2 regions of the Terrabacter sp. 2YAF2 genome follow, and region 2 is predicted to be linked to the other one. Evidence: predicted binding sites of a transcription regulator. Region 2 holds the regulator's gene; the other holds the start of a gene.

Region 1 (15,429 bases), on a different contig from region 2:
ACCTCCCCGATCGAAAGAGCGATCCGTCCGCCCACCTTCCCGATCGAAAGAGCGATCCGTCCGGTCACCGGCCCCGCGCGCGCAATCGTCGAGCGCGGACCTCGGCGAGCTCGAGCATTCGCGTGCTGAAGAACCGCGGATGGATCGCGTTCAGGTTCAAGGATGCCGGCGGGTGTCCCAGCTTGTCCGCCACCTGCAGGACCAGGTCAATCCGAGACTGGTCCGTGTTGATGTGGTCGTTCCATACGGGCACAACAGCCCAATCGTGGTCGCAGAACCCGGCGAAGCGCACCTCGTCCTGCGCGCGCTGCTCGTCGCTGTCGTGGAACTCCCGTCCTTGGTACTCCAGCAGGAGGCGTTGCTTCTTCCAGCGCATGTCCGGCCGACCGAGCCAGAGCCGACCCGGTCCGTAGATCGGTTTGTTGAGCTCGGGCTCGGGCAGGCACGCCCGGACGAGGACGAGTCTGGTTCGTGTCTCGCCCGGAGACTCCGAGCCCACCCGGATCCACTCGAGGGCCTCGAGGAGCGTGAGTTTGCCTCGCGGGGCGACTCGAGCGTCGAGCGCTTCACGCAGCGGTTCGACCGAGCCCAGCGCGTTCGCGACGGCATCACCCATGATCACGAGATCGTCGAGTCCGAGGGGAAACCCGGGAGCGATGAGCTCTCCTATGTCGACCCAGGTATCCGCGAGGTTAGTCACCGGCACGCCGCACACGTCGACGACATCCCGGCTGGAGAGCCCGCGGTGCCCGACGACGCCGCGGCGGCGCACGGCCCCGTCCCGCGCGTCGCGCATGACGTGAATCGAGTGGTCATCATCGACTGACATCGGCAGCGGAAGTCCATGGAGGCGGGCAGCGCTGAGATGCGAGAAGGCGTGGCACTCGACGACGAGGGAGATCGCGGCACATCGGTGTGCCAAGGACTCGAGCGCGTTCGCGGTCCACACGCCTCGGACGGGTGCCTCGAGGTTGAGCCGGTGCACCTGGTGCCTGGTCAGCCCCCACACCGTGGCCATGGCCGACGTGAACGGCATGCGGCCGAGCGGATCTGGGAGCGACGGATGCATCATCCGATGGTGGCGCACCCGTCGGGAGCTGCGCGGTGACGACGACCGGGCCTGTGGACAACCGGCGCTTCGACCCGACCAGGTCACACGGCATACGCCCACGGAAGCGGACGGATTGCTCTCTCGATCGGGGAAGTGGGCAGGCGGATGGCTCTCTCGATCGGGGAGAGCGCGGACGGATTGCTCTTTCGATCGGGAAGGGCGGACGGAATGCTCTCTCGATTGGGGAAGTGGGCAGGCGGACGGATTGCTCTTTCGATTGTGGGTGGGGGCGTGGCTCCATAGATTGGCGGGATGGAGCGACGGCCGACGATCTACGACGTGGCCGAGGCTGCGGGGGTCGCGGCGTCGACGGTGTCGCGGGCGTTCGCTCGGCCCGGCCGCGTCAACGCCGAGACGGCGGCACGGATCTTCGCCGCCGCGCAGGCTCTCGGCTACCGCACGACCTCCCTGCCAGGCCTCGTCCCGAGTCGGACCAGGACGCTCGCCCTCGTCGTCACCGACATCACCAACCCCTTCTACGGCGACATCATCCGCGGAGCGCACGAGGCTGCCGGCGAGCTCGGCTACACCCTCCTGCTCTCGCACACCCAGGAGGACGCCCAGCTCGAGCGGGAGTGGACCGAGCGGGAGCTGCGGGCCGTCGAGGGCGTGCTGCTGACGAGCTCCCGGATGTCGGACCAGGCGATCCGGATGATGGCCAAGCAGAAACCGGTCATCGTCCTCAACCGTCGGCTGCCCGAGGTGCCGAGCATCCTCGTGGACAACGCCCGCGGCGTCCGACGCGCGGTCGAGCACCTGACCGAGCTCGGCCACGACTCGATCACCTACGTCGCCGGTCCCGAGTCGAGCTGGACCGACGGCGTCCGCTGGCAGGCCCTGCGCGAGGCGACCTACGAGCTCGACATCCGCCTGCGCCGGGTCGGCCCGTGCAACAGCCCCACGGTGCAGGCAGGTTTCGGGCGCGCGAGCGAGATCGCGGCCCAGGGGGCCACAGCCGTCATCGCCTACAACGACGTCGTCGCCATCGGCGTCCTCAAGGGCCTGCTCCGTCTCGGGCTACGCGTCCCGGACGACGTGAGCATCGTCGGTTTCGACAACACGCTCCTCGCCGAGATCACCGAGCCGGAGCTGACCACGGTCGCAGCACCGTTGCACGCGATGGGGGCCACCGGGGTCAGGAACCTCGTCGCCATGGCCGGCGGCGCGGTGCCGAGCCGTGAGCCCATCGTCATGCCGGTGCGCCTCGTCGTGCGCCGCTCGACGGGTCAGCGCAGCCGGAAGAGGACCTCGCCGGCGTTCGGCACGACGAACGCCCCGCCCTCAGCCTCGGCGGCGACGTCGATGGAGGCAGGGTCGGCGTAGCCGAGGTTGGCGGCACGGCATACGTCCTCGGGAATCTGGGTCGCGAGCGTGACCCGCACCCGCAGGCGCTCCTCGCCCGTCTCGGCGTCGTAGGTGCCGGCACCGCGCAGGTGGGTCGAGTGCGCGAGCGTGCCCCAGTGGATGTGCTTGAACCGGTCCCACTGCTTCACGAAGTAGTCGCGACAGTGGTAGCCGATCTCGTTGATCTCGGGGTGGCTCGTCGAGATCTCGGTGATGTGCGGGGCGTAGATGACGACCTCGCCGCCGTCGGCCACGGCAGGCTCGAGCTTGTAGAAGCCCTTGGCCCCCGTCCAGATGTCCTCGTACATCTCCGGGATGATCGAGATGACGCGGTCGACGGGCTCGTCGAGATACGTGACATGGGTGGCCGCGCAGACCTCCGCCGCGTTGGCCCACGACGAGATCGTGTCGCCGAACGAGATGGAGTGCAGGTCGAGCGAGCCGGACTCGCCGACGACGCACAGGGCCAGCTTCTCGGCCGGCACGAGTGAGGCGCCCTCGTTGATGAGGGCCCGGACCGGGGTGATGTCCGTCGTGCCGATGATCTCGGCCGACGTGATGAGCGCTCCGATCCAGTGCGAGACGTCGATGATGTCCTGGCCCGCGACACCGGGGAAGAAGTACTTGTTGCCCCCGGAGATGCCAACGACCTCGTGCGGCAGCACCGGCCCGACGACGAGCGCGACGTCGTGCTCGACCACGGCACGGTTGAGCAGCACCGGCACATCCATCGACAGCCGTCCCTCGGACAGCTCGGACAGGCGGACCGCCGGGATCGTGCCGAGGTCGGCGAAGGTCGAGGGCTCCCACCACTCGTGGTTGAGCACGGTCATGCCGGGATACGTCGCCTCGAGCGCGCCCTCCTCGTAGCCGAGGTGGGCGGCGAGGGCGGCGGCCGACATCGGCTGGTGCGTGCCGAGCGCGATGAGCGTGGTCATCCGGCTGACCCGCCTGTGCAGCGCTCGGTGCACGGCGCCGACGAGGAGCGGGAGGGGGCAGGAGCGGGTGCCGTCTGGGACGACGATGCAGACGCTCTTCCCGTCGAGGTCGACGCCGCCGAGCTGCTCCTCGATGAACGCCGTGACCGCCTCGGGTGCGAGGACACCCTCGGTGCCACCCAGCCGAACGGCCCGACGCGCGGCCTGCGCCGGTGTCTCGTCGGCGGACGGGCTCGGGCCGGGGGCGGTCGCGGGAGTGATCGCGGGGGTGGTCGCGGGGGCGGTCGTCATGGCCCCACTCTCGCCCCGGCCGCCGCGCGCGGACAAGGGCTCCCGGCAACTCGTGGCAACTCATGGGCACCCGCGCGGCGCCGGAGCACGATGGCATGCATGACGACCGTCGCACCCTCCAGGCCACTCGCCCTCGACCCCGATCGCCTCCTGCCGGTGGAACCCGGGACCCGGGAGATCGCCCGTCGTCTGTATGCCGCAGTGGCCGACCTGCCGATCATCTCGCCGCACGGCCACGTCCCCCCGGCCTGGCTCGCGCAGGACACCGCCTTCACCGACCCGACGAGCCTGCTCCTCGCGCCGGACCACTACGTCTTCCGGCTGCTGCACGCGCAGGGCGTCCCGCTCGGCGACCTCGGGGTGGGTGGTCGGCCGCTGACTGCGGACCAGCCCCGTCGCGCGTGGCGCCTCCTCGCCGAAAACTGGAAGTCCTTCCGCGGCACGCCCAGCCGGTTCTGGATGGACAGCGTGCTCGCGGACGTCTTCGGCGTCACCGAGCGGCTGGCGCCGGAGAGCGCCGACGGGATCTTCGACCGCATCGCCGAGGCCATCGCGGATCCGGGGTTCCGCCCGCGGGCACTCATGGACCGGTTCGGCATCGAGGTCCTCGCGACGACGGACGACCCCGTGGACGACCTCCGCGACCACCGCACCCTGCGGGACGACACGAGCTTCACCCCACGCGTCGTCCCGACGTTCCGCCCGGACCGCTACCTCGAGCCGTCCCGCGCCGGCTTCGCGGACCTCATGACCGACCTGGCGCGTGCCAGCTCGGTCGACACGGGCAGCTACGCGGGCTACCTCGCCGCGCTGGAGGATCGACGCCGGTTCTTCAAGGCCAACGGAGCGGTGTCGAGCGACCACAGCCACGTCGACGTCGTCACGCTCAGCCTCGACGAGCAGGAGGCTGCGCGGATCTACGACGCGGCCCTGCGCGGCGTCGTGAGCCCGAGCGAGGCCACCGCCTTCCGACGTCACATGCTCGTCGAGATGGCGCGCATGGCCACCGAGGACGGACTCGTCATGACGTTGCACCCGGGCGTCCACCGCAACCACCACACGCCGACCCTCGAGCGCTTCGGCCCGGACACCGGGCACGACATCCCGACCACCGTCGAGTTCACCCGCGGACTCCAGCCCCTGCTCGACCGCTTCGGCACGGCCGAGGGGTTCCACCTCATCCTCTTCACCCTCGACGAGACCGTGTTCTCTCGGGAGATCGCGCCCCTCGCCGGCTTCTACCCGAGCGTCTACGCAGGCGCGCCGTGGTGGTTCCTCGACGCTCCCGAGGCGGTGCGCCGCTTCCGCGGTGCGGTCACGGAGACCGCGGGCTTCTACCGGACGTCGGGCTTCATCGACGACACCCGCGCCTTCCTCTCCATCCCGGCGCGCCACGACATGTCGCGGCGCCTCGACAGCGGCTACCTGGCCCAGCTCGTCGCCGAGCACCGGCTCGACGAGGACGAGGCGCTGGAGACGGCCGTGGACCTCGTCACGACGATCCCCCGGAAGGTGTTCAAGCTGTGACCACCGAAAAGACGACCACACGGGCGTATGCCGCCACCGACGTTCCGAGCCCGGGTGGCGAACTCCGTCGCCTGACGCGCACGACGGACGGCAGGGCCGCTGCGCCGGTGCGCGTCATCCATCTCGGTGTCGGCAACTTCTTCCGGGCCCACGCCGCCTGGTACACCGAGCACGCGAATGACGCGGACGAGTGGGGGATCGCGGCCTTCACCGGTCGCTCGCCTGACATCGCCGAGAGCCTGGCGCGACAGGATGGTCTCTACACGCTCCTCGTCCGTGGGCCAGGCGGGGCGCGCCCCGAGGTCGTCTCCAGCCTCAGCGCTGTGCACCCCTCGGACGCGCTCGACGCCCTGCGCGGGTACTTCGCCGACGCGGCCGTGGCAGTCGTCACGAGCACCGTCACCGAGGCCGGCTACCGCCGCGACGCCTCCGGCGGCCTGGACGTCGGTGCTGATGAGGTCAGCGCCGACATCGCTGCGCTGCAAGCGGATCCGCTGACCGGCGTCGTCACGACAACCCCGGGCAAGCTCGTGGCAGGCCTGCTGGCTCGACGTGCAGCAGGGGCCGGGCCCCTCGCCATCGTGCCGAACGACAACGTGCCGGAGAACGGTGCCATGGTCGCCCGCGTCGTAGGGGACCTCGCCGCGCTCGTCGACGACACGCTCACCACGTGGATCGACGCGAACGTCTCCTTCGTGACGACGATGGTCGACCGCATCACGCCGCGGTCGACCGCCGAGGACCGCGCCGAGGTCGCGAGACAGACTGGGGTCGATGACCCCGAGACGGTGCCCACCGAGCCGTTCTCGGAGTGGGTGCTCGCCGGGGCGTTCCCGGCAGGTCGCCCCGCCTGGGAGTCGGCCGGCGCGACGTTCGTCGAGGACGTGCGGCCGTTCGAGACCCGGAAGCTGTGGCTGCTCAACGGGTCCCACTCCCTCCTGGCGTATGCCGGGTCGCTCCGCGGGCACGAGACCGTGGCCGACGCCATCGCCGACCCCGTCGTCCGCTCGTGGGTCGAGGAGTGGTGGGACGCCGCTGCGCCCCACCTCGACCTGCCCGCGGTCGACGTGTCCGACTATCGCCAGGCCCTCCTCGACCGCTACCGCAACCCGCACATCCGCCACCTGCTGGCCCAGATCGCCGCCGACGGGTCGCAGAAGGTGCCGATCCGTGCGGTGCCCGTCATCCGGGCCGAGCTCGACGAAGGCCGCGTCGCCGCGGGTGCGACGCGCATCGTCGCCGCCTGGGTGGCCCACCTCCGCGGTCACGGCGCCCCCGTCACCGACGCGGCTGCCGACGACGTCGTCCCGCTCGCCCAGGGCGAACCGGGCGTGGCGGTGCGGGCCGTGCTCGCCCACCTCGGCATCCAGTCCGAGACCGTGGCTGCGACCGTGGAGGACCAGCTCGCAGACCTCCTTGCCCGGGCCGGGTCATGACCGCGGTGCCGGTCGTCATCGGGCTCGACATCGGGACGACCGCGGCCAAGGTCGTCGCCTTCGAGGTCCTCGAGTCGCGCCCGGCCGGCTCGACGGCGCCGGAGACGCAGAGCCGTGGCCGGCGGTGGAGCGCTGAGCACGAGTACCCCCTCATCCGACCCAGGTCCGGCTGGCGCGTCCAGGATCCGGCGGCGGTCATCGAAGCCACCCTGAGGTCGGTCGCCGAGGTCGTGACCGCACTCGACGGAGCGCCGGTGCTGGCATTGTCGGTGAGCACGGCGATGCATGGACTCATCGGTCTGGATGACCGGCTGCGGCCGCTCACGCCCCTCGTGACCTGGGCCGACGCCCGCGCCCGAGACATCGCGCGCGAGCTCCGCGCCTTGCCCCTGGCTGCCGAGCTCCATCGCCGGAGCGGCACCCCGGTCCACTCCATGTCGCCGCTGACGAAGCTGCGGTGGTTCGCCCAGCACGAGCCCGAGCTCACGCGCTCGGCCCGGGCATGGGTGGGTCTCAAGGACTTCGTCCTCCTCGCCCTCACGGGTCGGCTCGTCACGGAGCTGTCGTCCGCGAGCGGGAGCGGCCTGCTCTCGATCCTCGACCGGACGTGGGACCCGGAGGCCGTCGAGATCGCGGGGATCCGCCGCACGCAGCTGCCCGACGTCCTGCCGACGACGGCACACCTTCCGCTCTCGGAGGCGGCGGCGCGCCGCGTCGGCCTGCCGCCCGGCACACCGGTCGTGCTCGGTGCCGGCGACGGACCGCTTGGCAACCTCGGGACCGGGGCAATCCGTCCCGGTGTCGCCGGGTTGTCCCTCGGCACGAGCGGTGCCCTGCGCCTCGTCGTCGACGGTCCGCGGAGTGACCCGTCCGGACGCCTCTTCTGCTACGCGCTCGCCGATGACACCTGGGTCGTCGGCACGCCGATCAGCAACGGGGGCGCCGTCGTCCGGTGGGCCGGGTCGGTCTTCGCCGCTGACCGTCCGGACACCCCGATGGAGTATGCGGGTCCACCCGTCGACGACGCCCACGTCCTCGCACTCGCGGCCGAGGTCGGGCCGGGGAGTGAAGGCCTCGTCATGCTGCCGTTCCTGCTCGCCGAGCGCGGCCCGCTCTGGGACGCCGACGTCCGAGGGGCCTTCCTCGGGATCCGCCAGCACCACACCCGGGGGCACTTCGTCCGAGCCGCCGTCGAGGGCGTCGCCTTCCAGCTCGCGACCATCCTCGACGGTCTCGAGAGCGTCGAGCCCGTCACGTCGATCCGCGCCACCGGCGGCGCCTTCCGCAGCGCGCTGTGGCGAGAGGTCCTCGCCGGCGTGCTCGGCAGGCCGCTGACCGTGACCGCCGGGGCGGAGGGTTCCGCCCTCGGTGCAGCTGCCCTCGGACTGAGGGCGATCGGCGCCAGTGGGTCTCTGGAGAGCGCGCTGTCGACCCTCGCCCCGCACCTGCTCGAGCACCGGCCCGACCACGACGACACGATCGTGGCGTCGCCGGCGAGCGCGGCTGCATACGACCTCGCCCGCGTCTCGGCGGCGCAACGGCTGCGCGACCTGGCGGCAGCAGCGGACCTCCTGGCTGGACCGGGCCGCCCAGTGGAGGACAACCGGCGGCAACCGACCGGCAACAAGCGGCAACTCGTTGTCGGCCCGGACCTCCGGGGCCTTCACTAGAGCATCGCCTCAACTGAGATGTACTGGCCCACAAAGGAGTTCGGCCCCATGAGCACCATCACCAAGGCGCAGGTCGCTCAGTCGTTCGTCGACGAGCGCCTCCCCAAACGATCGATCATCGGCTACGGCTTCGGTGACTTCGCCAACAATCTGGCGTTCACCCTGAGCACGTCCTTCCTGCTCTACTACTACACCGACGTCGCCGGGCTCTCGGCCGCAGCCGTCGCGACGATGTTCTTCGTCGTCCGGCTCTGGGACGCCTTCGCCGACATGTTCGCCGGTCGTCTCGTGGACCGCACGATGACGCGCATGGGCAAGTTCCGCCCGTTCATCCTCTTCGGGGCCGTGCCCCTGCTCTTCCTGAGCTACCTGACCTTCCACGTCCCCAGCTCGCTCGACGACAGCGCGAAGCTGCTCTACGCCTACGTGACCTACGCCGTCCTCGGTCTCGTGTACTCGCTCGTCAACATCCCGTACGGCTCACTCGCCTCGGCGATGACGCAGTCGGTCAAGGAACGGGCCAAGCTCGTGTCGTCGCGCTTCTTCGGCGGCGCGGTCGGCGGCATCGTGCTCACCTACATCATCGCCCCGAAGATCTCGAGCCTGAAGGGCGAGAAGAAGGCCATCAGCGCCGCGGAGTACCAGGAGAAGGTCCAGGCGATCTTCACGCAGACCACGCTGCTGTTCATCGTCATCGGCTCGGTGGCCTACCTCATCACGTGGTACTTCTGCCGCGAGAAGGTCGTCCGGACGACGCCGCGCGTCTCGCTCCGGGAGACGTGGGACACCCTGCGGGGCAACAAGCCGCTCGGCTACCTGTGCGCCTCGAGCTTCTTCTACCTCATCGGTCTCTTCGCCGTGGGCGGCGCCTCGGCCTACTACGCCCAGTACGTCATGGGTGACATCAAGTGGCTCGGTCCGATCACCCTGGTCAACAGCGGCATCTCCATCGTCGCCGCGCCCTTCATCCCCAAGCTCGTCGACCGCTTCGGCAAGAAGGCGCTCTTCCAGTGGTGCGGTGTCTTCACCGTGGTGGGTGGCCTCGCGCTCTTCTTCACGCCGGCCGGTGCCGCCGCTCCCGCCCTGATCTTCTTGGGCATCAAGGGAATCGGAGCAGCCCTCATCAACACCGTGATGTTCGGCCTCGAGGCAGACACGGTCGAGTACGGCGAGTGGAAGTCCGGCACGCGCTCCGAGGGTGCGACCTACGCCGTCTTCTCCTTCACCCGCAAGATCACCCAGTCGATCGGCGGCGCGGTGGGTGCTGCGGCCCTGGCCTTCGGTGGATACCTCTCCGCCACGGCTGCGGTGCCCAACCCGGTCCAGCCGGACTCCGCGATCGGTGCGATCCGCTTCACCATCGGCCTGCTGCCCGCCATCGTCGCGCTCATCGCCATGGCGATCTTCTGGAAATACCCGCTGACCGACGAGCGGTTCCGCGAGGTGCGCAACGAGACGGAGTACCGCAAGCGTCAGCAGGACCACCTGATCGCCCCCGACGGACACGTCATCGAGGTCCCGAAGGGCTGACGGCGACGAGGGACGCGAACGGCGCTGGGTGCATCGTCAGGGGGATGCACCCGGCGCCGTCGCACGCGTCAGCGCCAGGGCGTCGGTGGGTCGCTGTGTCGCAGGAGTCAGTCGATGGCGTCGGAGAGCACGGCGTCGACGGACGCCAAGGCCGCTGCGTCGCCGTCACGGACGATCTCGCCCTCGGTCGGGCGGTTCCACAGCCAGCAGTCGATGTCGGCAGCGGACCCGCTGATCTCGGCGGTCGCGGCGGGGTCGGGTCCGTCGCTGACGAGGAAGCGCTGCACGTCGATCTCCCGGCCGTTCCAGGTGCCGGTGATCCGCACGGGGGTCACCGTCCACGAGTGCATGGCATCGACGGTGGCGATCGTCACCGGGGCCGAGACGGGGACGTGCGTGAGGTCCGGGTCGGGCTCGTGACCCCGCATGACGCGTAGGGCCTCGTCGATGCCGTCGGCGGCCAGGCGACAGTCGAGGGGCGTGCGATCACCGGCGGTGAGCTCGGCGTCGACCCGGTGGATCATCGCCTCGTGCGCCTGGCGGCGGCGGATGTAGCCAGCGCTCTGGTCGTCGTCGTACCACATCCACAGCGGCGTCTCGGGCGGCAGGTCGCTCAGCACCCGGTGCAGTCGCTCGCTCGAGCGGTCGAAGAAGGCGAGCAGTCCCGCTCGGTCGCTCGGCCGCTCCTCGCGCGTCGCGTTCATCGCGTCGAGGTCGGCCGGGTCGGTGAGTCCGCGCTCGGCGATCTCGCCCCAGAACCACTGCACCTCGCCGAGGTGCCAGAGCAGGTCGTCGGCATCCCAGTCGGGACACGTGGGCACGCTCGCGCCGACGGGTGCGGTCGCCAGGACCTCCCGGAAGCGCGCCGAGTCGGCCGCGAGGTGGTCGAGGAAGGGTAGGGGGCCACCTGAGCGGCTGGACGGCATAGAAAGGTCTCCTGTCAGCGGACGCCGGCTACACGGAACTGCACGGAGATGCGCGGTCCCATCGGCTCGGACGTCTTCGGGACCGCATGGTCCCACGTCCGCTGGCACGAACCGCCCATCACGACGAGGTCACCATGCCCGAGGGGGTAGCGCAAGCTCTTTGTCGTCGAGCCGGGGATGGCGCCGCCGTCCCGCGGTCGCAGGGCCAGCGTGCGGGCGGACCCCAGCGAGAGGATCGCGATCATCGTGTCGCTGTCGCGAGAGCGTCCGATGCGGTCGCCGTGCCAGGCCACGCTGTCACGGCCGTCGCGGTAGAGACACAGGCCCGCGGTGGCGAACGGCTCGCCGAGCTCGGGCGCGTAGTGGCGGCTCAGCGCCTCGCGCGCCTCGACGAGCATCGGATGGGGGAGGGGCTCGTCGGCGCCGTAGAACTTCGTCAGCCGGGGGACGTCGACGACGGAGTCGTACATCTGGCGCCGCTCGGCGTGCCAGGGCACGTCGCGCAGCAGGGCCGTGAAGAGCTCGTCACCGGCAGCGAGCCAGCCGGGTCGGACATCGACCCACGCGCCATGACCCAGGTGGTGGCGGGTCAGCCCCGTGCCGACGTCGCGCAGGGTCATCGCGTCGGTGAGGTCGAGGAGCGAACCCTGGAGAGAGAGGTCCATGGCCCCACGATAACCCATGGAGTCGAACGGGTGTTCGACTGACGCGGTCGACTCTCGACGGACCGGCGCGCGCACCGGCGCGTGCGGTGCTGCCGCCGCTCCGCCGAGGGGGAGAATGGGCCCATGCCCCTCTACCGTGACGAGGCGATCGTCCTGCGCACCCACAAGCTGGGCGAGGCCGACCGCATCATCACGATGCTGACCCGCACCCGCGGACGGGTGCGTGCGGTGGCCAAGGGGGTACGGCGCACGAAGTCGCGCTTCGGTTCGCGGCTCGAGCCCGGCATGGTCATCGACGTGCAGTGCTACGAGGGCCGCAACCTCGACACCGTGACCCAGGTGGAGACGCTCGCGCCCTACGGTGACGCCATCGCCCGCGACTACACGGCCTACACGTGCGCGACCTCGATGCTCGAGACCGCACTCCAGCTCACCGAGGAGCACGAGCCGCAGACCCAGCAGTACCTCCTGCTGGCCGGCGCGCTGCGTTCGCTGGCCGAGCGGGCCCACGACCCGGGGCTCGTCCTGGACGCGTACCTGCTGCGCTCGCTCGCGGTGGCCGGGTGGGCGCCGAGCTTCGTCGACTGCGCGAAGTGCGGCGCGCCGGGTCCGCACCGGGCGTTCAACGTGCAGGCCGGCGGCGCGGTGTGTTCCGTATGCCGTCCGCCCGGCTCGAGCGCCCCCGCCCCCGAGACCTTCGAGCTGCTCGCGTCACTGCTGACCGGTGACTGGGGTGTCGCCGATGCGAGCGAGGACCGGCACCGACGCCAGGGCAACGGCATGGTCTCCGCGTTCCTCCAGTGGCACATCGAACGAGGACTGCGCTCGCTGCGCCTCGTCGAGCGTGCCTGAGTCGCACCAGACAGCCTGAGCCGCAAGCGAACCCGATCCCGATCGACCGGAGACCCATGTACGCCAAGCCTTTCCCTCATCCGTCCGGTGCAACGCCGCCGACCATCCGGGCCGACCTGCTGCCGAAGCACGTCGCGATCGTCATGGACGGCAATGGTCGCTGGGCCAACGCGCGGGGCCTGCCGCGGACCAAGGGGCACGAGGCGGGGGAGGCGTCGTTGCTCGACGTCGTGGCCGGCGCGATCGACGTCGGCGTGACGCACCTGTCGGCCTACGCCTTCTCGACGGAGAACTGGCGACGGTCGCCCGAGGAGGTCCGCTTCCTCATGGGCTTCAACCGCGACGTCATCCGCCGACGCCGGGACCAGCTCCACGAGTGGGGCGTCCGGATGCGCTGGGTCGGCCGGGCGCCACGACTGTGGCGGTCGGTCATCAAGGAGCTGGAGATCGCGCAGGAGCTGACGCAGCACAACACCGGTCTGACCCTCTACTTCTGCGTCAACTACGGAGGCCGCGCCGAGATCGCCGACGCCGTGCAGCGAATCGCCCACGACGTCAAGGCTGGTCGCCTCCGTCCGGGGTCGGTCGACGAGAAGACGATCAAGCGCTACCTCGACGAGCCGACGATGCCCGACGTCGACCTCTTCGTGCGCAGCTCGGGTGAGCAGCGCACGAGCAACTTCCTCCTCTGGCAGTCTGCCTACGCGGAGATGGTCTTCCAGAACCAGCTCTGGCCGGACTACGACCGTCGCGACCTGTGGGCGGCCATCGAGGAGTACGTCGCGCGCGATCGCCGGTACGGCGGAGCCGTCGACACCCCCACCACGTAGACGACGCGTGGCACTGGGCACTCGACGGGAGAGCCAGGTCGAGTGCTCACGTGCCCACGGCGCTGCAGTCGGCGCACGTGCCGAAGATCTCCAGCGTGTGCGTCACTCCGGTGAAGCCGTGGTCGGTCGCGACCTTGTCGGCCCACTTCTCGACGGCCGGGCCCTCCACCTCGACGGTGCGCCCGCACGCCCGGCACACGAGGTGGTGGTGGTGGTGCGTCGAGCAGGCCCGGTACACGGCCTCCCCGTCATCGGTGCGCAGCACGTCGACCGTGCCGGCCTCGACCATCGACTGCAGGGTCCGGTAGACGGTGGCCAGGCCGACGCCTGCCCCGGCCTCCCGGAGCCGGGCGTGCACGGTCTGTGCCGAGGTGAAGTCGTCGGACCTCTCGAGCAGGTCGGCGACGGCGACCTGTTGCCGCGTGGGCTTCCTCGAGGCCGCAGGGGATTCGCTGCCGGTCGTCATGGTTTCGATCCTGTCGTCGGGCCGGGCCTCGTGCCTGCGGGTTCAGCTCTCGCGTCCCCGGGTGCCGGGTGGTCGTGGTGCACGCCGTGCTCGTCGTAGTGCCCCTCGTGGGCGGCGTGCAGGTGCCCGTCGTGGACGTAGTCGACATGGTCCCCGTGGGTGACGGCCGGGTGGCCGCACTCCACCCCGTGCTCGTGCGCGTGGGTCTCGGCGACCTCGTGGCGCCGGCTGCCCGTCCGGGCGACGACGCTCGTGACGACGGCCGTCACGACGAAGAGCCCCACGGCGAGCAGCACGATGGTGCCGCCCGAGGGGGTGTCGAGGGGATAGGAGAGGGCGACCCCGCCGACGGAGGAGACGAGACCGAAGGCGATGGCCCACCGCAGCCCACTGCTGAACGACCGCGCGAAGAGCTGGCTGGCGGCGTTGGGCACGATCATGAGTGCACTGATGAGCAGCAGGCCGACCACACGCATCGCGACCACGACGGTGGTGGCGGTGAGGACGGCGAGCACGATGTTGAGCGGCAGCACCGGGATGCCGACGGCGCGGGCGTACTCCTCGTCGTTCGCGACGGCGAAGAGACGCGGGCGCAGGGCCCAGGTCGTCACGGCGATGAGCACGGCGAGCCCGGCGAAGACGTAGAGGTCGCTGCGCTGCGTCGTGAGGATGGAGCCGAAGAGGTACTTCATCAGGTTGGCGGGCGTGCCGTCGGGCGACTTGCTGATGATGACGACGCCGGCCGCGATGCCGCCGTAGAAGATGACCGCGAGAGCCACGTCACCGTTCGTGCGCCCCCGGGTGCGGAGCAGCTCGATGACGACGGCGGCGACGACGGCAGCGACGAGGGCAGTGAGCACGGGCGCCGCGCCCGTGACGAGGCCGATGGCGACACCGGCCAGGGCCACGTGTCCCATCCCGTCACCGATGAGGGAGAGCCGTCGTTGGACGAGGAAGATCCCGACCATCGGGGCGACGGTGCCGACGAGCAGTGCGGCTATCAGGGCCCGCTGCATGAAGTCGACGGTGAGCAGGTCGATCACGGTCGGCCTCCGTCCGGGTGGGTGACGTCGAGGGGGCCCGGGCCCAGGGACGGGCGGTGGCCGTCGAGCTCGAGGTCGTGGTGGTGGCTGTCGTGGTCGTGGTGGACGCGATCGCGCGCGTGGGCGTACTCCTGCGGTGTCCCGTCGAAACGGATGCGTCCGCCGTCGATGACGACGATGCGCGTCAGCAGACGTTCGAGGGCACCGAGCTCGTGCGTGACGATCACCATCGTGACGTCGCGCTCGACGAGCCGTGCGAGGACGTCGGCCAGGACGTGCTGGTTGGCGGCGTCGACGCCGGCGGTGGGCTCGTCCATGATCAGCACGTCCGGCTGCCCTGCGAGGGCTCGGGCGATGAGCACGCGGCGCTGCTGGCCGCCCGAGAGGGTGCTGACCTCGGTGGCGGCCCGGTCGGCGAGGCCGACGACCTCGAGCGAGCGGGCGACGATCTGCCGGTCGGTGGCGTGCAACCGACCGAGCCAGCCGATGCGCGACAGCCGCCCGGTCGACACGATCTCCTCGGCCGTGGCCCTGACGGAGGCCGAGAGCGTATGCCGTTGGGGCACGTAGCCGAGGCGGGCGCGGTCGTGGAACTCGTTGCTGTCCACCCCGAAGAGGGTGACGGTGCCCGCCACCCGCTCGTTGAGGCCGAGCACGCCCTTCATCAGGGTGGACTTGCCCGAGCCGTTCGGCCCGACGATCGCCACGATCTCGCCGCTGTGGATCGTGAGGTCGACGTCGGTCAGGACGGCACGGTCGCCGTAGCCGAAGGCCGCGCCGCGCAGGGTCACGACGGCATC
Region 2 (15,429 bases):
GACGTGTGCTCAGTCCTTCGTCGCCGACGGGTCGGCGGGCTTCGGCGGCCACGGGAAGAAGCCGCTCGTGCGGCGCACGTAGTCGGCGTAGTCCGGACGGCGGTCGCCGATGTCCTTCTCCAAGAGCTTCTTCCCGGTACCGCCGTAGAGGTTCCACACCATCACGGCGGGGGAGAGGATCGTCAGCACGCCGGGCCACGCGCTCGCCGCCACGAGGAAGAGTCCGGTCCACACGCTGGCGTCGCCGAAGTAGTTCGGGTGCCGGGTGTAGCGCCACAGCCCGGTGTCGAGCACCGTGCCCTTGTTGGCAGGGTCGTTGCGGAAACGGGTCAGCTGCAGGTCGCCCACCGACTCGAAGAAGAAACCGACGGCCCAGACGACCACGCCGAGCCACAGCACCCAGGCGATCCCGCCCTCGACGAACATCGCGATCTGGACCGGGAGGGAGACGAACCACATGATGACGCCCTGGGGCAGGTAGATGTGCAGCAGCGCGTAGACGTTGGGGTTGCCGTCAGCGCGCTTGAGCATGGCCTCGTAGCGGGGGTCCTCGCCCTTGCCGCGCGACCGGCTGAAGATGTGTCCGGCGAGCCGGAGCCCCCACACGGCCGTGAGGCCGAGGGCGAGCCAGCGTCGGAGGTCGTCCCCGTGGCCGCCGCTCGTGGCGAAGGCCGTGAGGGCGATGGCCACGAAACCGAGCCCCCACGTCACGTCGATGACGGCCTGCTTGCCGACGCGCAGCGCCACGGCGAACGTGATGCCGAGGACGACGACGACGGCAAGAGCCGTGAGCAGCAGCGTGCGTCCGAAGGCCCCGCCGTCGAAGCCGGTGGCCTCGACGGCGGGGGCGAACGTCGGCCAGGCCGACGACACCGTGGTCACCAGGCCCGCACGGCCGGCATACCGCTGCGGCCGTCGGCCGTCGGCTTGACGGCGAGGATCTGGTCGACGCCCATCCGGCCCTCCTCGAAGGCGAGGGCGCCGCCGACGAGGTAGAGGCGCCAGACGCGCCCGACCTCCTCGCCGACCATGGCGACAACCTGGTCCCAGTTGGCCTCGAACGTGTTGTACCACGCGTTGACGGTCCAGACGTAGTGCTCCCGCATCGCGTGCACGTCGCGGACCTCGAGGCCGGCCTGCTCGATGAGGTCGACGGTCTCGCCGACGGGTCGCATGTGCATGTCGGGCGCGATGAAGGCCTCGATGAACGGGCCACCGCCGGGGCGGGTCGTGCGCGACATCTGCTGGATCAGCGCCCGGCCACCGGGCTTGAGCAGGCGGTGGATCTGGCCGGTGAACGTCGGGTAGTTGCGCTGTCCGACGTGCTCACCCATCTCGATCGAGGAGATCGTGTCGAACGGGCCGTCGGGGACCTCGCGGTAGTCCTGCAACCGGATCTCGACCCGCTCCTCGAGCCCACGCTCCCGGATCCGCGCGTCGACGAACGCCTTCTGCTCGCTCGAGATCGTCACGCCGACGACGTGCGCGCCGAACTTCTCGGCTGCGTGGAGCGAGAGCGAGCCCCAGCCGCAGCCGATGTCGAGGTGGCGGCCTCCGGGCTCGATCCCGAGCTTGCGGCAAACGAGGTCGAGCTTGTCGCGCTGGGCGTCCTCGCCGGCGTAGCCGGGCTCGGTGCTCGTCCAGTAGCCGCAGGAGTAGGCCATGTGCGGGTCGAGGATGAGGGAGTAGAAGTCGTTCGACAGGTTGTAGTGGTGCTCGATCGCACTGCGGTCGCGGGTCTTGGTGTGCAGGCGCCCACGCAGCCGAGCCTGCGACACGGGCGGCTCGGGCGGCAGGCCGACGACGCCGAGGTCGAAGGCGGTGCGGATGCCGTTCTTCGCGACGGCGGCCACGGCGCCGGCCGACGGGCGACCATCCGTCAGGGCTCGGGCCGTCGACCACACACGACGGAACCCGTCGAGCAGGTCCCCCTCGACGTCGAGCTCACCCGTGACGTACGCCTGGGCGAGGCCGAGCTCACCGGGGTGGCGCAGGAGCCGGCGCAGGGCAGCCGGGTCGCGCAGGACGACGGTCGGCGCGTCAGTGGGGCCGGCGACCGTGCCGTCCCACGCCTTGAGGCGCACGGGCAGACGGCCGCCGAAGAGGGGCTCGACGACGGCCGCCAGCCGCGCAGCGATGCCGTTCGCTCGGGAGGAGGCCGTAGCTGAGACGGGAGCGTCGGGGCGGTCGTCGGTCATGGTCATCGGGGTGGCCTCTCGTTGGGGTCTACTCGGGATGATTCGGGGCCGGTGGCGCGTCGGATGGGAGGGTGCGCCAAGCCGTCATGGAGATACCCCCACGGCCCCGTCGCGTCTCGCGTCGCCCGCGGCCACGAGACCGTCGGGGCCGAGCACGGCCGCGCCCACCCCACCGAAGTACATGTGCGGTCCGGGAAAACGGTGGGCCGGCAGACCACTGGCCTCGATCGCGGCGGCGATGTCGTCCGACGGCTCGTGCTCGACGCGTGGGGAGCCGTCGTCCATGAACCGCACGTGCAACCGTGGCGCGTTGATCGAGTGCTGGAGGTCGTGGCCGCGCAGGAGTCCACGACCGAGCACCTGCATGAGGGCTGTGGTGATCCGGTCGGCACCGGGCGAGCCGACCGCGAGCGCGGTGCCGGAGGCGCTCCGTCCGGTCGTCGGCGCCATGTTGGACGCGAGCCGGGTCCCGGGCGCGACGGCGTGAACGCCCAGACGGTTGAGCTCGGGCTCACCGAGCGCGTTGTTGAGCAGGATGCCGGTGCCGGGGATCACCATGCCGGCGCCGTATCCGCAGGACATCGTGATGGCGCAGGCGTTCCCGTGCTCGTCGACGGCAGAGACGTGAGCGGTCGAGGCCGATGTCGGCAGTCCCGCCAGCCCGTGTCGTTCGACCGCTTGGAGAAGTGCGTGGCCCGCTGCGTCGAGGTCACGGGACTGGTCGTGGACGGACAGGCGGTAGGCGAGGACACGACGCTGGATCTCGATGACCTCGGCCCACGTCCAGTCCTCGTGTCGCGCGAGCTGGCCGAGCATCGCCGCGAGCATCGGGCCGCCAACGGAAGGCGGCGGGTTGAGGGCGATGTCCCATGACCCGACGGTCCGCATCGTCGGTGCGCGCACGACCGCTTGGTATGCCGTGAGGTCGGCCTGGGTGACGAGGCCCCCGTTCGCCGCCATGTCCTCGGCGAGCACCCGACCGACGGCGCCTGTGGTGAAGAGTGAAACGCCTTGTGCCGCAAGCAGGTCCAGGATGTCGGCGAGATCGACGTTCAGGGACGTCTCGCCCGGCTCGAGCGGGCCGCCGTCCGCCCCGGTCACCAGTGCGTGAGCCTCGCCATCCTGACCGAAGAGGGTGTCGCGGACGATGGCGAGGTAGAGGGCCGCGGCTGCGCCGATTCGGTAGCCCTCGCGGCAGGCCCGGGCAGAGGGCTCGACGAGGCGTCGCCACGGCACCAGTCCGAAACGGTCCCTGGCCACCGACAGTGCCTGCACGGCACCGGAGTTCGCGACCGCGGCGTGTCCAGCGCCGATCGTCACGCCGCCGCCGTAGGTGGTGGGGACCTGGCGCACGCCGTGGCCGAACGCCGACGCGTCGAGGCCGCGGCCGGGCATCTCGACGTTGCCGTCGATGACGACCGGGTCGGAGCCGGCGAGCCAGACGTTGACGAAGGCGCCCCCCATGAGGCTGACGACCCCGGGCTCCGTGCTCATGGCGGCCAGGGACGCGGCGATCGCCGCGTCGACGGCGTTCCCGCCCTCGGAGGCCACCTCGAGTCCGGCCCGCAGGGCCCCCGGACCCGGGGCGGAGAGCGCGACCCGGGTCATGACGTCGCTCGGCCGATCGAGTGGTACTCCGGGTTCGGCACGAAGCCCAGGGCGCTCGACACGCGGTTGGTGAGGTTGAACATCCCGACGACCTGCACGAGCTCGACCACCTGGTGGTCGTCGAGCCCGACGGCGCGCAGCGGTTCGAGGTCGCGCTCGGTGACTTCGGCGGGGTGGAGCGTGAGCTTCTCGGCGTAGGACGCCATGGCGTACTCCCGCTCGGCGAGCCCCGCCTGCCGCCAGTTCGACGCGACGAGGTCGGCCGTGACGGCGTCGCCGGTGTACTCGCGGAGCGCGGCGCCGTGGCTCACCTCGCAGTACGTGCAGCGGTTGACGCTGCTGACGACGACAGCCAGCAGCTCGCGGTCGGCATTCGACAGGTGCCCCTCCTTGTTGACGAGGAGGTTGAAGTAGCCCCACCAGGCGAGGAACTGCTCGCCGTTGACGGCTTGGGCGCGGAAGACGTTGGGCACGAAGCCGAACGCCTCCTGCGCCTTGTCCCAGAGGCGGCTCACGCCCTCCGGGACGTCGTCGCGCTCGGGTACGGGCAGGTAGGAGATGCGCTCGTGGTCACCCATGAGGCCACCGTATGCCGGGTGGTGGCCACGCGCCCCTCACGCGCCCGCGCGCTGGGGGCCGTCAGGCCTTGGCTGCCACCAGCTGTGCGGGGGACGCCTTGGGGTCGGCGCCGGCGGCCTCGCACAGTGCGTCGAGCGCCGCGGCGACGGCGGGGACGCGCTGGAGGTCGGAGGTCGTGACGGCGAGGATCTGCCGCCGCGACGCGGGGGTGAGCGGCAGGGTCGCGACCTCGTCGTGCTTGGCGGCGTTGAGGATGAGGTCGGGCACGAGCGCCACTCCGAGACCGGCGGTGACGAGCCCGAGCTGGGCCACGTAGTCCTCGGTCTCGAACGCGACGTTCGGGCGGAACCCCGCGGTGTCGGCGAGGGACAGCAGGTGGCCGCGGCAGCGAGGGCACCCGGCGATCCACTCCTCGCCGGAGAAGTCGGCGAGCGACGCCGCCTCGTCGCCGGCGTGCGGGTGGGCACGGGGGACGACGAGTCGCACCTCGTCGTCCATGAGCCGGCGCGTGACGAGCAGCGAGAGGTCCTCCTCGAGCTCGCCCAGGTCGCCGCCCTCATAGGCGAACGCCACCGCGACGTCGCAGTCGCCGCGCCGCAGGGCAGCGAGCGACTCCGGCGGTTCCGCCTCGGTGAAGGTCACGGTGATGTCGGGGTGGCGGGCCTTGAGGATGGCCAGCGTGCGCGGCACGAGCGTGGCCGACGAGCTGGGGAAGGCCTGCAGGCGGACCCGTCCGGCGCGCAGCCCGGCGATGGCCGTGATCTCCTCCTCGGCGGCGTCGAGAGCGGCGAGGACGCCGACCGCGTGGCGGGCGAGGACCTGACCGGCCTCGGTGAGGCGCACCTGGCGGCCGTAGCGCTCGACGAGGACGGTTCCGGTGCGCTGCTCGAGGCGCCGGACCATCTGCGAGATGGCCGGCTGGGTGAAGCCGAGCGCGTTGGCGGCGCTCGTGAAGCTTCCCTCGTCGGCGATGGCCTTCATGACCCGCAGGCCGGCAGCATCGATCATGCGTCCATCATAACCGATGATTATGGAAAACGGTAGAATCTGGATGTCGCGTAGACCCTGGGGATGGGGCGCCGGCGGCCGGAGCCGGCCCTAGACCGACTCGAGGACGCTCACGTAGTTGGCCACTGCGAGACCGCCCATGTTGTGGATGGCGGCTCGCCGCGCCGTCGGCAGCTGCATGTCACCGGCCGTGCCGGACAGCTGCATCGCGGCCAGCACGTGCTGTGAGACCCCCGTGGCGCCGACGGGGTGGCCCTTGGCCTTGAGCCCGCCGGAGACGTTGACCGGCAGTCGGCCGTCGCGGTGCACGGCGCCGGCCTCGAGGAGTCGGTGCCCCTCGCCCCGCGCCGCGAGGCCGATCGCCTCGTAGACGACGAGCTCGGCGATGGTGAAGCAGTCGTGGAGCTCGACGAGGTCGAGGCCCGCGACGTCGACGTCGGCCATGGCGAGCGCGCGCTCCCAGGCGGCCGTGGTCCCCGCGAACGCGAGCGGGTCGCGCTTGCCAGCGGGCAGGAAGTCGTTGGCGTGGCCGAAGCCGGCGAGGCGCACCGGGTCGACACGGCCACCGGTGGGGCGCGTCGAGAGCACGAGGGCGGCGGCGCCGTCGGACACCGGTGAGCAGTCGGTCCGGCGCAGCGGGTCGGCGACGACGGGGTTGCGGTCCGACACCGTCCGGCAGAAGTCCTCGCCGAGGTCCTTGCGCAGCTGCGCGTAGGGGTTGAGGACGCCGTTGCGGTGGTTCTTCGCGGCGATCGAGCCGAGGGTGTCGACGACCGGGCCGTGGAGCTTCTCGTAGTGCCGGGCGACGTCGGCGAAGAGCCCGGCGAAGCCCGTCGTCGACGCGCGTCCCGCCAGCTCGTAGTCCGCGCCGAGCAGTGCTGCGCCCACGACGTCGGCGGGTGCGTGCGTCATCTTCTCCGCGCCGATGACGAGGACGGTCCGGGCCGTCCCCGCGAGGATCGACTTGACGCCCTGCTGCACGGCCGCCGAGCCCGACGCGCAGGCATTCTCGACGCGCGTCGCGGGCACGTTCGCGAGGTCGTCGCTGACCTGGAGGGCGAGTGACGACGCGAAGCCGAGCGGCCACATCCCCGAGTTGAAGGTGCCGAGCACGACCTCGTCGACCTGCCCCGGCTCGACCCCTGCGCACTCCAGGGCCTCGCTGGCCGCGCTGACGACGAGGCTCTCCAGGGACTCGTCGTCGAGGCGGCCGAACCGGGTGTGGCCCCAACCGGTGACGAGGACATCGGTGCCGAAGGCGTCGCGCAGGCTCATGCGGCTCACGCTAGCTCGCGTGCCGAGACCTGCCGTGGGTCGGGCGGCCACTTCGCCGCTCCGCCAGTATCGTCCCGCCACACGGGGATCCCCGCGTGGGAGTGGTTGTCTGGCAGTCATGTTCGACGATGACGTGACTCGCTGGGCGCTCCCGCTCGTGCTCGAGCAGCGAGCCGACGAGCTGGGTGGTCGCGAGCTGGTCCACGTCATCGGGCAGGGCTCGCTGTCGTATGCCGCCGCCGCACGTGACGCGCGTCGGGTGGCGTCCCGACTCGCGTCCGTCGGGGTGGGCCGCGGAGACCCGGTGGCGGTGCTGCTCCCCAGCGGCCTCGACTTCGTCCGGGTGTGGCTGGGCCTCGGCCGGCTCGGTGCCGTCATCGTGCCTGTCAACACCGCCCTCGAGGGTGCGTTCCTCGCCCATCAGCTGGACGACTGCGGCGCCCGGTTCGTCGTCGCTGACGCCGCCGGAACCCGTGCCGTCCGCGACGCGCTCGGGTCCGCCGCAGGCCTGGAGGTCATCGACCTCACCGGATGGCAGTCGGCGCCGGAATGGGACGGGCCGCTGCCGCGGGCTGCCGACACCGCCTGCGTCATGTACACCTCGGGCACCACCGGCCCGTCGAAGGGCGTCGTCATGCCGCACGCCCACTGCGTCCTCTTCGGTGTGGGCAGCATCGAGGGGCTGGGCCTGGCGGGCGAGGACCGCTACTACGTCACGATGCCGCTCTTCCACGCCAACGGGCTCTTCATGCAGCTCGGGGCGACGATCCTGGCCGGGGCCAGCGCGGTCCTGCGCCCCCGGTTCAGCGCGAGCTCCTGGAGCCGGGACGTGCGCGTGCACCGCTGCACGGTGTCCAACCTCCTCGGCTCGATGTCCGAGTTCGTCATCGCCCAGCCGCCCCGCGCCGACGACCGGGAGCTTGGCCTCCGCGTCGTGTGTCCCGTGCCGAACCCTCCCGCGCACGAAGCCGCGTGGCGGGAGCGTTTCGGCGTGCCCGAGGTCGTGACGGCATACGGCATGACGGAGGTCAACATCCCGCTCTACGGCCGGTTGGGGCAGTCGCGGCCCGGCACGGCCGGTCTCGTCCTCGACCGCTGGTTCGAGGTGGAGGTGCGCGACCCGGAAACCGACGCGCCGGTACCGAGAGGAACCGTCGGGGAGATCATGGTCCGCCCGCGGGTGCCGTTCGGCTTCATGGCCGGCTACCACGGGCTGCCCGAGGCGACGGTCGCGGCGTGGCGCAGCTTCTGGTTCCACACCGGAGACTCCGGGGTCATGGACGCCGAGGGCTGGGTGACCTTCGTCGACCGGACCAAGGACTGCATCCGTCGCCGCGGCGAGAACATCTCGTCCTTCGAGGTCGAGAGCGCGGTCGCGGCACTCGAGGGCGTCGCCGAGGTGGCCGCCTACGCCGTGCCGTCGGTCCCTGCCGGCACCGAGGACGAGGTGATGCTGGCCGTCGTCCCCGCCCCGGGCGTGAGCCTCGACTGCGCGGAGCTCGTCCAGCGCGTCGACTCCGTCCTGCCGCGCTTCGCGCGTCCGCGCTACGTCGAGCTCGTCGACGAGCTGCCGCGAACTCCCACGGCCAAGGTGCGCAAGGCGGAGCTTCGCCGACGTGCTGTCACACCCTCGACATGGGACCGGGAGGCGGCGGCAGCCGACGTAGGCTGACCGGGTGCATCAGCTGAACGGCATACCTCCGCAACCGACGCTCACCGCGGCGACGACGCGGCTCTCGACCTCGCGCACGTTGCCGCTCGAGACGCACGACCTCGGCACGTTCGACGACCTCGTGGACCTGGTCAGTGGTGGTGGGGTGGTCGTGCTCAGCGGTGCCGGCCTCTCGACGGAGTCCGGCATCCCCGACTACCGGGGACCGGACGGGACCCGCCGCGTCGAGCCGATGACGTACGGCGAGTTCGCGGGATCGCCCGAGGCGCGACGACGCTACTGGGCCCGCAGCTACATCGGCTGGCAGCGCTTCAACGCGGCCGAGCCCAACGAGGGCCACCGCGTCGTCACCGACCTGCAGGCGGCCGGGTACGTCGGGCCGATCATCACGCAGAACGTCGATGGCCTGCACCAGGCGTCGGGAGCGACCGACGTCATCGAGCTGCACGGCTCCCTCGACCGTGCCGTCTGTCTCACCTGCGGTGAGTACACCTCGCGAATCGGCCTGCACCAGAGGATGACCGAGGCGAACCCCGGCTTCATGGAGCGCTTCGCCGAGGCTGCACGCACGGTGGGTTCGCAGTGGGGGGAGCAGGTGCGGCCCGACGGTGACATCGTGCTCGCCGACGCGCTCGTCGACTCGTTCCACGCGCCGCGCTGCCTGGTCTGCGGCAACGACACCGTCAAGCCCGACGTCGTCTTCTTCGGTGAGTCGGTGCCCAAAGCCCTTGTCGAGCAGTGCTTCTCGATCGTCGAGGGCGCCGGCGCGGTGCTCGTGCTCGGGTCGTCGCTGTCCGTGATGAGCGGGTACCGCTTCGTGCGTCGCGCGCACCAGCGCGGCGTGCCGGTCGCGATCGTCACGCGCTCGGCCACGCGGGGCGACGCGCAGGCGACGCTGCGGCTGCACGCCCCGCTCGGCCCGACCCTGGAGGACCTCCGCTGCTCCCTGACCTTCTGAGCTTCCGAACGCCTGAGCATCGTCGGCATCGGATGGCGACGAATCGCCCACGACCAGAAGGCTACTCGGCTACGGACCTCACCGGTCGCGCTTCTGTGCCGTCGCGCAGGTCCCACAGCTCCTTGGTCTGCACACCCCAGTAGGTGCAGAAGAGCACGATGATGATGGCCTCGGAGATGAGGACGAGGTGGTCGAGTCCACTCCAGGTCAGGGCCGTCAGCACCGTCACCACGAGGGCGACGGCCAGGGCGACCGCGATCGCGATGTAGATCCGCTTGTAGGTGGCACCCTGGTGGGAGGCGACGGACTGGTGGCGCTCCTCCGCGCGCAGCGCGCTGAGCACCATGACAGCGATGACTGCCGCCACCATGGTGCCTGCGGCGATGCCGTGGCTCAACGCGATGAACCGGTCGCGCAGCAGAAGGAAGAGCGTGAGCTCGCCGAGCAGGACCGCACCGCAGACGACGGTGATGACGACCGAGCGCGCGGTGGGGAGCTCACTGGGATCGCGGGTCGTGGCGCCGCGCTTCAGCCAGGCGGCGACGACCGCGGCGCTGACCGCCACGACGACGAGCGACCAGATGTTGTTGCGCACGGCGGCAGCGATCTCCACCGGGGTCTGGGTGTAGGCGTTCGGTCCGCACCGTGCGTCGGGCACGGTCGGCACCATGGCCACGACGAAGGCCATGAGGCCCGAGAAGTTCAGGAGCACGTCCTCCTCGGGGGAGTGACCCTTGTAGGCGATGAGGCTGACGCCGAGGGCGCACAACGAGCCGACGAAGACCGAGCGCGCGGGCGTGTAGTAGTAGGCGCTGATCGACCCGAGCCAGCACGAGTGGTCCGTCTCCCACCACCACTGGTAGCCGACCGAGAGCAGCAGCATGAGCAGCAGGGCGATCATCGCCCCGCGCAGGTACCGGTAGGTGAGGACGACGTCCCGAGTGCGTGACGGTGTCATCGGACCGCGGGCTCAGATGCGACGCAGGACGGCCGTGACCTTGCCGAGGATCGTGGCGTGGTCGCCGTCGATGGGGGAGAAGTCGGGGTTGTGCGGCATTAGCCACACGTGGCCGTCCTTGCGCTTGAACGTCTTGACCGTCGCCTCGTTGTCGAGCATGGCCGCCACGACGTCACCGTTGTCGGCGTGCTGCTGCTGGCGCACGACGACCCAGTCCCCGTGGCAGATGGCGGCGTCGACCATCGAGTCACCGTTGACCTTGAGCAGGAAGAGGTCGCCCTCGCCGACGAGCTGCTTGGGGAGCGGGAAGACGTCCTCCACGACCTCCTCGGCCGTGATCGGCACGCCGGCGGCGATCTGCCCGAGCACGGGGACGTAGGAGGCCTCCGGGCGGGCGTCGCCCGAGTCGGTGTCGGTGTCGTACTGGTCGCCCCGCGCACGCTGCGGCGTCGCGTCGCCCCCGCGGTAGCCCAGCTCCTCGGCCTTGGCGTCGGGGGAGACGACCTCGAGCGCGCGCGGCCGGTTGGGGTCACGCCGCAGGTAGCCCTTGGCGACGAGGGCGTTGAGCTGGTGGGAGACGCTGGAGGGGCTGGCCAGGCCGACCGCGTCGCCGATCTCGCGCATGCTCGGGGGGTAGCCGCGGCGGTCGACGGAGTTGCGGATGACCTCGAGCACCCGTCGCTGGCGGACGGTGAGGCCGTCGCCGGTCTCGCGATCGGGAAGCTCGGTGACGCCCATGGTGTCCCTTTCGTCAGCTCGTCAGACCGCGGTGTGACGCTCGGCGCGGGGCCAGTGTCAGTGGTGGCTGGTGAGGTTTCTGGTGTGAGCAGAGACTACGAGGTTCGAACACAGTTGCCAAACACCTGTTCGAGGCGTGTCTCGACTTCATCGAACATACGTGCTAGAACTCGTACAGACGTTCTATCGAACATGTGTTCGCCAGATCCGAAGCAAGGGGAGGTCACCATGAGCGCCATCGTCCTCGAGGCCGTTCGTTCGCCGCACACCGAGGAGCCTGCGCGGTCGCTGCCGACCGGTCGGCCCCGTCTCGTCCTGGTGCCCACCGGCCGGGACGCCACCCGGGCCGCCCGCGCGGCGCGCCTCACGCGGCCACCCGTGCGCCTGACGCGGTTCGGTCGGCTCGTCGTGACCCTGTTCGTCGCGACGGTCGTCGCCCTTCTCGGTGTGGGTCTGGCCGGCCAGCTCGCGTCGGCCACCGGCGAGCCGCGCACCGTCACGGTCCAGTCGGGCCAGACGCTGTCGGGTGTCGCCGCCCGTGAGCTGCCCGGGGTGTCGACGGCGGACGCGGTGGTCGAGCTCCAGGTCGCCAACGGACTCAGCTCCACGGCGCTCCACGCCGGTCAGCAGCTCGTCATCCCGGGACGTTGACCTCGGCCAGCCCATCCGGGCTCTGGTCGATCGCGTATGCCGCGTCCGTGCTTGCGCTTCGACCATCCCACCTGATCCGCCGCGTTGGCTCCACCTTCAGCGGCTGGCGGTAGCGGCGCTTCGACCCCGTCGTTCCCGCCACGGACGCCGCACCCCAGACCAGGGGTGCGGCGTTCTGCTGTCGTCCCGGGGCCTGTGGATGACGCACGAGCGCCGCGCCGCGTGCGGCCTAGCGTTGCCGTCCTGGGGAGAGGAGCAGGGCATGCGCTACGAGGTGGACACGGCCGCACTGCGCGACGACGTCAGCACGATCGACGAGGTCCTGGTGCGGGTTCAACGACTCGGGATCGCGGACGAGCTGACGCCGGTGGCCGCGGCCCTTCCGGGCAGCCGGACCGGCGCAGCGTTGCGTGACGTCGCCGCGGCGTGGACGGCTCGGTTGGCCGGGACGCGCTGGGAGCTGAAGGAGCTGGGGCGATCCCTGGCAGCGGCAGCCGACACCTACGACGCGGTCGAGCGTGCAGCGCGGCAGAGCGTCGAAGGATCGTTCGGCGGCCTCCGGTGACCGTTGCCGGTGGGTCGCTGACGCTGTCGGTGCGCGACATCCGCGCGAGCCGTCCGCAGTCCCTCGTTGCCGTCAGCAGGGGCCTCGAGGACCGTCGGCGACGGGTCGTGGTGCTGGCCGAGCTGGTGCTCTGGCGTCGAGCAGCCGCCCCACGATGGTCGGGTGCCGCATCATCGGCCGCCGCAGACCGGTACGCCGTCGTCATTGCCGGGCTGGGTCGGCTGGCGGCGAGCATCGCCGTGGCTGGTCAGGCCGTGGGACACGCGGCCGGCCGCCTGGAGGCGGCCATCGACCTGGTTCGTCGGGCCGACCGGCGCGCGGTCGACGAGGGCGCGTGGATCGATGACGACGGGCGTCTCTTCCTCCCGGTCCGGGCCTCACTCGGTCATCCCGCCCTGGAGGCACGCCGTGCCCGCCTCGACGAGCTGCTGCGTGCCGAGGTGCATGCGTGCCTGGCCCAGGCGCGCCGGGCGGCTGCCGAGACCGACGACGAGCTGCTTCGCGCACTGCTGTCATCGGCCCGAGGCGCGACGTCGGCAGCCGGTGCCGGTGCCGGTGTCGGTGCCTCGGTGCTCGGGTCACTGGCACCGCCACCGACCGCCTCGGCCGCCGGGGGTGTCAGCGCCCAGGTGTTCGCCTCTGCAGCCTGGTGGCGCTCGATGACCGACGAGGAGCGTCGCAGGGCGATCCGTGACCACCCGGAGTGGGTGGGGCCGCGTGACGGTGTGCCTGCCACGGCACGCCACGAAGCCAACCTCGTGCTGCTCGCGCGAGCGGAGGAGGTGGCGTGGACCAAGGCCCGTGAGGCACGACGTTCGGGATGGGTCGGCAACGCCGCAGAGCGCACCCGCGCCGATGAGCACGTCGCCGCACTCCAGGCGGTCCGCGACGTGCTCGCACGTCGTGACGGTGGCGAGCGGCTGCTCCTGCTCATCGACCCGAGGGGGCTCGACGTCAAGGCGGTGGTGGCGCTCGGGGACGTCGACCGGGCCGAGCATGTCGTGACCTTCGTGGGTGGCCTGTCCACGATGGTCGGCACGGACCTGCGCCGCTACGACGACATCTTCGTGCGCATGCGCTCCGAAGCCCGGTCGGTCGCGGCCGGGCAGGACGTCGCCATCGTGACCTGGATGGGCTACGACGCCCCGCAGGTGCACGAGATCGTCAGCTCCATCGACCGGAACGTGCTGAACGCCAAGCTCGCCCGCGACAATGCCGGAGCCCTCGCCGACTTCGCGACCGGCATCGAGGCGGGGCGTGACCGGCCCGCCCACCAGACCGTGTGGGCCCACTCCTACGGGGCCACGCTCGCGGGCTTCGCGTCCCTGCGCACGAGCGCCGTGGACGACGTGGCCGTCTTCGGCGCGCCCGGGCTGCCGTTCTCCGACGTGTCGCGAAGCGCGCTCAAGCCCGGTTCCCTCAACGTCCTGGGAGCGGTCGGCGACGACGTCTTCAACTACGGGTGGATGGTGCACGGCACACCGGCCGCCGAGGTGGCCGGCGCGACCCGGCTGTCGACCTTCGCGCTGAAGAAGGCCGGGTCCGGCTGCAACCACTGGCTGCACTCCAGGTCGGAGTTCGTCGACGTGGGGCGCACCTCAGCCGGACACTCCGACTACCTGCGTGCCGGCACGGACAGCGAGCGCAACCTCGTGGTCATCGCCGCCGGCCGGCCTGACCTCCGGGTCCTCCAGGGCGCTGACGAGCGTGCCTGCACGACGACGGGCCCGAGTCTCGGGACCAACCCGCTGAGCTGGCCCAGGCTGGTCCCTTGAGCGCCGACGCCGACGTGAGCCCCGACGTGAGCCCCGACGTGGACCCCGACGTCGACCGGGTGGCCGTGGCTGCGCGCCGCGACCGCCTCGTCGTCACCGCGTGTCTCTCGCTGGCCTTCCTCCAGACACTGCCGTACGTCGTGGTCGGCTGGATCACGGCGGGTGGGACGGCCGCCGGCGACGGCGCGCTCCACGCACTCTCTCCCGCCGCGCTGCTCGGTGTCGTGGCCTTCGGGCGCGTGCTCGTCCGTGCACTGGCACAGCCCAGCCTGCGTCCGACGGCCCGAGGCTGCGCGCCGTCCGGGGCGAGCGGCTTCGAGCCATCACGCACTCCGGTCCTGCCAGGGCGACAAGCCCGTCCGTGGCTGCGCCGGCTGCGCTGGGCCGTCGGGGCGGCCCTGGCCGGTGCAGCCGTCCAGGCCACCGCGGTCCTGCTCGATGACGCCGGCCGTTCGGGGGCGGAGGCTCTCGGCAGGTCCCTCGACGACGGGTCGGCGCTGTGGGCCTACATGTTGCTGCTTGTCCAGGTCCTTGCTCAGGACCCACGGGCGTTCGTCGCCGTCGTGCTGGCGATGGTCGCCCTCGCGCGGGCTCGCCGCCCCGTCAGGCTGCCGAGGTCGCATCCGACTCGTCGGGACCATCCACCACCGCCGGGAGCTCGAACCACACGTCGGTCCCCGGCCCCTCCACCGAGCTGATCCCGATCGTGCCGCCGTGCGCCTCGATGATTCGCTTGACGGTGGCCAGACCGATGCCACTGCCGTCGACCGAGGTCTCGACCCGGTTGAAGAGGCCGAACACCAGGTCGCGGTCGCCGGCCGAGATCCCGATGCCGTTGTCACGCACCGAGAGTCGCCAGCTCTCGCCCCTGCGCTCGCCGGACACCTCGATGACGGGCGGCACGCCGGGGCGGGCGTACTTCACCGCGTTGGAGACGAGGTTGAGCAACACCGAGTAGAGCTGCTGCCCGTCGGCGGGCAGCGTCGGCAGCTCGCCCGCCATGACGCTCGCCGACCTGGCTTCGAGGGTCGGTGCGAGGTCCTCCAGCACCGAGGCGAGCACGACGTCCAGGTCCGTGTCGGCCCGGTGCAGCTCGGCCCCGACCCTGGCATGGGCGAGGATCTGCTCGATCATCCCGGCCATCCGGGTTGCGGAACGATGGGCGGTGGCGACGAGGCGCCCCGTCCAGACGTCACCGGCGACGGCGGGCTGCTGGCCTAGCATCTCCGTGCTGGCCATGATCGCGGTGAGCGGGGTGCGCAGGTCGTGGCTCACCTGGCCGGCGAAGACCGACAGTGCTTCGTTGGAGCGGTGCAGCTCGTCCCTCGTCTGGGTCAGGGCAGCGAGGGAGTCCTCCAGCTCGCGGGTCCGCAGGCGCAGCTCGAGCACGTCGACGACGCGCTCGGCGATCGCGACGAGCGCTTCCTCCTGGGCCTCGACCAGC

The links. The regulator LexA, encoded in region 2, represses DNA repair genes until DNA is damaged. The targets are predictions, from matches to a motif close to TCGAACANNTGTTCGA.
Region 1: AB4030_RS19825 (alpha-ketoglutarate-dependent dioxygenase AlkB) is a predicted target of LexA. The motif match lies at 11,461-11,476, and genes of this name have one in related genera.

What each region holds. Positions count from the first base shown of each region.
Region 1 is NZ_JBFRFG010000025.1:242-15,670, forward strand. It holds partial or broken gene AB4030_RS19780 (hypothetical protein) at 1-49, opposite strand, end outside; gene AB4030_RS19785 (hypothetical protein) at 65-1,036, opposite strand; gene AB4030_RS19790 (LacI family DNA-binding transcriptional regulator) at 1,364-2,434, shown strand; gene AB4030_RS19795 (lactate racemase domain-containing protein) at 2,338-3,684, opposite strand; gene uxaC (glucuronate isomerase) at 3,784-5,211, shown strand; gene AB4030_RS19805 (mannitol dehydrogenase family protein) at 5,208-6,647, shown strand; gene AB4030_RS19810 (gluconokinase) at 6,644-8,317, shown strand; gene AB4030_RS19815 (glycoside-pentoside-hexuronide (GPH):cation symporter) at 8,366-9,847, shown strand; gene AB4030_RS19820 (maleylpyruvate isomerase family mycothiol-dependent enzyme) at 9,955-10,773, opposite strand; gene AB4030_RS19825 (alpha-ketoglutarate-dependent dioxygenase AlkB) at 10,788-11,438, opposite strand; gene recO (DNA repair protein RecO) at 11,562-12,290, shown strand; gene AB4030_RS19835 (isoprenyl transferase) at 12,347-13,120, shown strand; gene AB4030_RS19840 (Fur family transcriptional regulator) at 13,167-13,586, opposite strand; gene AB4030_RS19845 (metal ABC transporter permease) at 13,583-14,629, opposite strand; gene AB4030_RS19850 (metal ABC transporter ATP-binding protein) at 14,626-15,429, opposite strand, start outside.
Region 2 is NZ_JBFRFG010000016.1:8,381-23,809, reverse strand. It holds gene AB4030_RS16400 (DUF1295 domain-containing protein) at 10-882, opposite strand; gene AB4030_RS16395 (class I SAM-dependent methyltransferase) at 879-2,204, opposite strand; gene AB4030_RS16390 (gamma-glutamyltransferase) at 2,283-3,806, opposite strand; gene AB4030_RS16385 (peroxidase-related enzyme) at 3,803-4,384, opposite strand; gene AB4030_RS16380 (LysR family transcriptional regulator) at 4,446-5,393, opposite strand; gene AB4030_RS16375 (acetyl-CoA acetyltransferase) at 5,484-6,668, opposite strand; gene AB4030_RS16370 (AMP-binding protein) at 6,787-8,340, shown strand; gene AB4030_RS16365 (Sir2 family NAD-dependent protein deacetylase) at 8,345-9,298, shown strand; gene AB4030_RS16360 (hypothetical protein) at 9,360-10,256, opposite strand; gene lexA (transcriptional repressor LexA) at 10,269-10,994, opposite strand; gene AB4030_RS16350 (LysM peptidoglycan-binding domain-containing protein) at 11,223-11,645, shown strand; gene AB4030_RS16345 (hypothetical protein) at 11,908-12,210, shown strand; gene AB4030_RS16340 (alpha/beta hydrolase) at 12,207-13,985, shown strand; gene AB4030_RS16335 (hypothetical protein) at 13,982-14,683, shown strand; gene AB4030_RS16330 (sensor histidine kinase) at 14,589-15,429, opposite strand, start outside.